3 regions of the Streptomyces sp. NPDC048172 genome follow, and region 1 is predicted to be linked to each of the others. Evidence: riboswitches for the same ligand, from Rfam matches in the RefSeq annotation. Region 1 holds a riboswitch; each other region holds the start of a gene.
What was found. Region 1 has a riboswitch for cobalamin ahead of ACGF3A_RS04635 (ribonucleoside-diphosphate reductase subunit alpha). Riboswitches for the same ligand answer to the same signal wherever they lie in the genome.
Positions count from the first base shown of each region.

Region 2: another riboswitch for cobalamin. It lies ahead of ACGF3A_RS39700 (ABC transporter substrate-binding protein); the one in region 1 lies ahead of ACGF3A_RS04635 (ribonucleoside-diphosphate reductase subunit alpha).
Region 3: another riboswitch for cobalamin. It lies ahead of ACGF3A_RS33950 (ABC transporter substrate-binding protein); the one in region 1 lies ahead of ACGF3A_RS04635 (ribonucleoside-diphosphate reductase subunit alpha).

Region 1 covers NZ_JBIDAT010000001.1:1,021,228-1,023,483, reverse strand. The annotation lists gene ACGF3A_RS04640 (GNAT family N-acetyltransferase) at 176-679, shown strand; cobalamin riboswitch at 776-911, shown strand; gene ACGF3A_RS04635 (ribonucleoside-diphosphate reductase subunit alpha) at 1,040-2,256, shown strand, end outside.
Region 2 covers NZ_JBIDAT010000013.1:19,945-22,200, reverse strand. The annotation lists gene ACGF3A_RS39700 (ABC transporter substrate-binding protein) at 1-1,001, opposite strand, end outside; cobalamin riboswitch at 1,054-1,180, opposite strand; gene ACGF3A_RS39695 (SGNH/GDSL hydrolase family protein) at 1,399-2,163, shown strand; gene cynR (transcriptional regulator CynR) at 2,160-2,256, opposite strand, start outside.
Region 3 covers NZ_JBIDAT010000009.1:13,674-15,929, reverse strand. The annotation lists gene ACGF3A_RS33955 (SulP family inorganic anion transporter) at 1-1,065, shown strand, start outside; cobalamin riboswitch at 1,106-1,316, shown strand; gene ACGF3A_RS33950 (ABC transporter substrate-binding protein) at 1,390-2,256, shown strand, end outside.

The sequences.
Region 1 (2,256 bases):
GGGGCAAGCCCCGAGGTGTTGTGACCGGGCGCGCACCCGCGGCGGAGCCGCACATCAAACACAGCCCCGTGCCCCCGAAGGGGCAAGCCCCGAAGTCCTGCACCGGGCACCCCGGCACGCTCGGCCGGGAAAATTGCGGTGCTCTCTGTCAGAGGGGGCGGACATCATGGGCGGTATGGACTTTACGGTGAGGGCCGCGTACGCGGAGGAGTTCGGGGCAGTCGGGGAGCTGACCGGAGAGGTGTATCTCCGGGACGGGCTGCTGGACTTCGGGGAGTCGGACGGGTATCTGCGGACACTCCGGGACGCCGCGACCCGCGCGGCACAGGCAGAGCTCCTGGTAGCCGCCGACCAGAACGGCACACTCCTCGGCACAGTGACATACGTAGGCGACGGCGGCCCGTACGCGGAGCTGGCCGGCGAGAGCGAGGCCGAGTTCCGGATGCTCGCGGTCGACGGCGCCGCCCGCAGCCGAGGGGTCGGGGAGGCGCTCGTGAGAGCGTGCGTGGACCGTACGAGGGAGCGCGGCCGCACGGGCATAGTCATCTGCAGCCAGCCCCACATGCACGCCGCCCACCGCCTCTACACCCGGCTCGGATTCCACCGCGCGCCCGCCCGCGACTGGAACCCGATCGAGGGCGTCGACATCACGCTCCAGGCGTTCACGCTGGCTCTGTAGGGCCTTGTAGGGCCCTGCAAGGCCCTGCGGCGCGCCACCGCACTGTAAACCATCTCTTGACCCTCGACACAACATCTAGGGGCGCCTCCACCACGCACCCCAACATGTATGCTCGACCGAGCCGTTCGCCGCAGGGGAATCCGGTGTGACTCCGGAGCTGTCCCGCAGCGGTGTGCGCCGTGCTGCCTGTACGGCGCGAGCCCGAATGCCTGCCGGGCGGCATCGACGAACGTCCGGGTCTCGTGGAGTGGACCGGGGGCGGCGCCGTGGAATGCCATGCCCGTGAGGGCGCTGTTCGGCATGCCCGCGCGCCGGCGTCCCGTGCCCGCCCTCGGCCCCTGAGCGAGGGAGAGCAGAGCAGTGACCATCGCACCATCAGCTCCGTCAGTGCCGTCGGCGACGGCACCAGGACTCACGGCACCGGGACTCACGGCACCCGGAACGGAACCCGAAGCTCCGGACGACGCGCCCGCCGCCGCGCTCCTGCGCACCCTCACCGACCTCACCGCGGACCTCACCGCCGTCGCCCCCGGCAGGATCGCCGCCGCGGCCCTGCGGGGACGCCGTCGGGACTCGTCCGAGGCCGAGCTGCGGGAGCTCGCCACCGAGGCGGCGGCCGGGCTGATCGGTGAGGAGCCCGAGCACTCCCGGCTCGCGGCGCGCCTGCTCACCCTCGCGATCCGCGAGGAGGCGGCCTCCCAGGGCGCCACCTCGTTCTCCGCCTCCGTCGCCGTCGGCCACGCGCAGGGGCTGATCGCGGACGCCACGGCGGCCTTCGTCCGTACGCACGCCGCGCGGCTCGACGCGCTCGTCGAGGAGGCCCTCGCCGAGGGCGCCGACGACCGCTTCGGCTACTTCGGGCTGCGCACCGTGCACTCCCGCTACCTGCTCCGGCACCCGACGACGCGTCAGGTGATCGAGACGCCGCAGCACTTCCTGCTCCGCGTGGCCTGCGGTCTGGCCGACGGCGACTCCGAGCGCGCCGCGGACGAGATCGTGGACGAGGTCGCGGCGCTCTACGGGCTCACCAGTTCGCTCTCCTACCTGCCCTCCTCCCCCACCCTCTTCAACTCCGGCACCCGCCACCCCCAGATGTCGTCCTGCTATCTGCTCGACTCCCCCCGGGACGAGCTGGACTCGATCTACGAGCGGTACCACCAGGTCGCCCGCCTCTCGAAGCACGCGGGCGGCATCGGCCTCTCGTACGCGCGGATCCGCGCGCGGGGCTCGCTGATCCGGGGGACGAACGGGCACTCGAACGGCATCGTGCCGTTCCTCAAGACCCTGGACGCCTCGGTCGCCGCCGTGAACCAGGGTGGGCGCCGCAAGGGCGCCGCCGCCGTCTATCTGGAGACGTGGCACGCGGACATCGAGGAGTTCCTGGAGCTGCGCGACAACACCGGCGAGGACGCCCGCCGCACCCACAACCTCAATCTGGCGCACTGGATCCCCGACGAGTTCATGCGCCGCGTCGAGACCGACGCCGACTGGTCGCTCTTCTCGCCCGCGGACGCGCCCGAGCTGGTCGACCTGTGGGGCGAGGAGTTCGACGCCGCGTACCGCAGGGCCGAGGCCGA
Region 2 (2,256 bases), on a different contig from region 1:
ACCTCGCCGTGCCCGGCCAGCGCGACGCGGACCAGCGCCTTACGGTCGATCCCGAGCTGCACGGCGCGCACCAGCCGCGGGTCGTCGAAGGGCTTGCGGCCGGTGCGGAGCAGAAGCTGCTGCGCGGTGGCCCGCTTCGCCGTCAGCAGCCGCGTCGAACCCTCCTTCTTCAGCCGGTCGACGGAGGCCCCGGCCATGTCGGCCGCGTAGTGCACCTGTCCGGACAGCAGCGCGTTGAGCCGCGCCGACTCCTCGTTCGCGGGGACGATCTCCAGCTCGGCGATGTGCGGGGCGCCGTCCCAGTGGTCCGCCCAGCGCCGGTAGCGGGCGGTGCCGCCGGGCGTGAAGGAGACGTAGGTGAACGGGCCGGAGCCGACGGGCTTGCGGAAGTCCTTCGTCCCGTCGGGGACGATCTCGGTGCCGGGCCCGGCGAAGACGGTGGGGAACTCGAAGTTCGGCGCCTTCAGCACGAGGACGAGCGACCGCTTGCCCTCCGCCTTGCTGGCCCCGAAGTCGATCGCGGACAGCAGCTCCTGCGAGGGCGACCCGGTCTCGGGGTCGGCGGCCCGCCGGTAGCTGTAGAGGACGTCCTCGGCGGTGACCGGCTTCCCGTCGTGGAACTCCGCCTGGCGCAGGCGTATGCGCCAGCGGGTGCCGGAGCGGTCGCTCTCCCAGGACTCGGCGAGCCGCTTCCGTACGGACATGTCGTCCGCGTACGTACCGAGGGTGTCGAACAGCGCCTTGGCCCTGGCCTGGTCGACGAAGTTCGGGGCGACATGGGGATCGAGGGTCTCCTGCGAGCCGCCCGCCGTGAACGCGGCGCGGAACCGGTCCCCGCCTCCCCCTCCCTTCGTGTCGCCGCCGCAGCCCGTGAGCAGTCCCGAGGCGGCCAGTGCCAGCCCGCCTCCCGCCGCCAGCACCCCTCGTCGGCCGGGCTCCGGCCGCCGCCCCGTCTCTGCCTCTGCCTCCGCCTCCGCCTGCGTACGGGCACGCGTCGTCACAGTCGATCCTCTCCGGGGTGTCCTCGCCCCTGCTGTCGGACCGGCGACGGGTCAGTCTCCTGGCTCCCGGATCATCGCTCGCCTCCGCCTTCCCGTCCGCGCGCGGACAGTGGCATGCGGGAGGGCCGCTTCCCGGTCACAGTGGCGGGACCGCGCCGGATTCGCACCGGCTTCCTGGTCCCCGTCGCCTCGTGCGCTCATTGTGACGCATGGGGCGACGGCGAAGCCGCCGCGGGTGCGGCGTCCGTATCCTCTCCCTGGCGGGAGCGCGCGCACGCGCTCGGACCGGGCAACCGGGCGTCGATCAGGAGGGATTCCGACCGTGGCCGTGCCGCACGCCGATCACCAGGACCAGAACCAGGACCACGACGACCGCGGCGGTCAGCACCGCCGGTACCTGCGCTATGTCGCGCTGGGCGACAGTACGACCGAGGGCATCGGCGACGGGGACGAGGAGTCCGGGTACCGCGGCGTGGCCGACCGGCTGGCCGACCGGCTCGCGGCCACCTCCCCGGAGCTGCGGTACGCCAACCTGGCGGTACGGGGATGCGGCACCGACCACGTCCGCACCGTGCAGCTCCCTGCGGCGCTCGCGCTGCGCCCCGATCTGGCCACCGTCGTCGCGGGGGTCAACGACTTCCTGCGCCCCCGGTACGACGTGAACCGGGTCGCGGGGCACCTGGAGGCGACGTTCGCGGAACTCACCGCCGCCGGGACGCACGTGGTCACCCTCACCTTCCCCGACCTCGGGAAGATCGCGCCGCTCGCCCGCCCGATCGCCTCCCGGGCCCGCGCGCTCAACGCCCGTATCCGCGAGGCCGCCACGCGGCACGGCGTCACCGTCGTGGACACCGCCGTCCACCCCGTCACCGTCGACCCGCGCCTGTGGAGCGCGGACCGGCTGCACCTCTCGCCGCTCGGGCACGCCCGCTCCGCCGCGGCCTTCGCCCACGCGCTCCGGCTCCCCGACACCGACAGTTCCTGGACCCTCCCGCTCCCCGCGCTGCCCGCGCCGAAGCCGCGGGAAGCCCTCCGTACGGAACTCCGCTGGGTCGCCACCTTCCTCGGCCCCTGGATCCTGCGCCGCCTGCGCGGCCACTCCTCCGGCGACGGCCGCACCGCCAAACGGCCAGAGCTGACACCCGTCGCGGCCACCGCCTAGGGCGCTGCGTAGCCGCGGCTGCGGATGAGGTCGTGGGCGAGCTCGGTGAAGGCGCGGGTGGCGGCGCTGCGGTAGGCGCCCTCGCGGTGCAGG
Region 3 (2,256 bases), on a different contig from region 1:
CAGGTGCCGGAGATGCACGACGTGCCCTGGGCCGTCTATCCGCTGCTCGCGGGCGGGCTGGCGCTCATGGTGTTCTTCCCGAAGGTCACCAGGGCCGTCCCGGCGCCGCTGGTGTCCATCGTCGTGCTCACCGCGATCACCCTCGCGGCCGGGATCGCGGTGCCGACCGTAGGCGACAAGGGCGGACTGCCCTCCTCGCTGCCCGTACCCGGCCTGCCCGACGTGCCGTTCACGGTGGACACGCTGACGACCGTCGCGCCGTACGCGCTCGCGATGGCCCTGGTCGGGCTGATGGAGTCGCTGATGACGGCGAAGCTCGTCGACGAGATCACCGACACCCGCTCCTCCAAGACCCGCGAGTCGGTCGGCCAGGGCGTCGCCAACATCGTCACCGGCTTCTTCGGCGGCATGGGCGGGTGCGCGATGATCGGCCAGACGATGATCAACGTACGGGTCTCCGGCGCCCGTACCCGCCTCTCCACCTTCCTGGCCGGGGCCTTCCTGATGGTGCTCTGCGTCGTCTTCGGGCCCGTGGTCTCCGACATCCCCATGGCCGCGCTCGTCGCCGTCATGGTCATGGTGTCCTTCGCGACCTTCGACTGGCACTCCGTCGCGCCGAAGACGCTGCGGCGGATGCCCGCCGGGGAGATCACGGTCATGGTCGTGACCGTCGCCTGCGTGGTCGCGACCCACAACCTGGCCATCGGCGTCGTCGTCGGCACCCTCACCGCCATGGTCGTCTTCGCCCGCCGCGTCGCGCACCTGGCCGACGTCACCTCGGTCACCGACCCCGACGGGAGCAGCGTCGTCTACTCCGTCACCGGCGAACTCTTCTTCGCCTCCGCCAACGACCTGGTCGGGCGGTTCGACTACGCGGGCGACCCCGGCAAGGTCGTCATCGACCTGACCGCGGCGCACATCTGGGACGCCTCCTCCGTCGCCGCGCTCGACGCCGTCGAGACGAAGTACGCCCAGCGCGGCAAGGCCGTCGAGATCATCGGCCTCAACCAGCCCAGCGCCCGCCTGCACGCCAAGCTCACCGGCGAACTCGCGGGCGGCGACTGACGGCACCGGAACCCACCGCGAGCTGGGGCGATCGCCCTGTTGATACGCTGCCGGGGCCAGTCGCGCCCTCCGAGGCCAGGGAATCCGGTGAGAATCCGGAACTGACGCGCAGCGGTGAGGGGGACGGGCGGGGCACGTGTCGCCACTGGGGCGGTGCGGGCCGGTCGAAGGACCGGCGCGCACGGCACCGGGAAGGCGCTCCGTCCGGACGAACCCGAGTCCGAAGACCTGCTGGCACCTCGACGCCCCGCGCGTCGAGGGATCCCGCAGGCCAGGCTCCGCGTTCCCGAGCCCCGACAGCACAAGGTCACACCCGTGTCTCGTATGCCCCTTTTCCGCGCCCGGAGCGGCGCGGCCCTTCTGCTCGCCCCGGCACTCCTGCTCACCGCGTGCGGAGGTGGTGGCGGGGGCGGGGCCGGACAGGAGAAGGCGGCGGCCCCCGGCTATCCGCGTACGCTCGGCAACTGCGGCCACGAGGTCGAGCTGAAGACGCCGCCGCGCCGCGCCGTCTCCCTCAACCAGGGCACCACGGAGATCCTGCTCTCCCTCGGCCTCGAAGACCGGCTGGCCGGTACGGCCACCTGGACCGACCCGGTGATGAAGGGGCTGGGGAAGGCCAACGGCTCCGTGCCGCGGCTCGCCGAGAACAACCCCTCCTTCGAGAAGGTCCTGGACTCCGAGCCCGACTTCGTCACCGCCTCCTTCGTCTCCACGCTCGGCAAGGGCGGCGTGGCCACCCGGGAGCAGTTCGAGAAGCTCGGCGTGCCCACGTACGTCTCCCCGTCGGACTGCGCCGCGGGCAAGGTCAACGAGAGCGGCGGCGACGGGTCCCGCAGCGAGCCGCTCGGCCTCGGCACCGTCTACGGCGAGATACGGGACCTCGCCCGGGCCTTCCACGTGGAGAAGCGGGGCGACCGGCTCGTCGCCCGGCTGAAGGAGCGCGTACGGAAGGCCACCGACGGCCTCGAAGTCCGCGACACCACCCTCATGTACTGGTTCGCCAACGCCCAGTCGCCCTACCTCGCGGGCTGCTGCGGCGCCCCCGGCGCGATCACCCGCGCCGTCGGCGCGAAGAACGCCTTCTCCGACACCGAGGACGAGTGGCCGCAGATCAACTGGGAGACCGTGGCCGACCGGGACCCGGACGTCCTCGTCCTCGGCGACCTGACGCGGAAGTCGGAGACGGCGGAG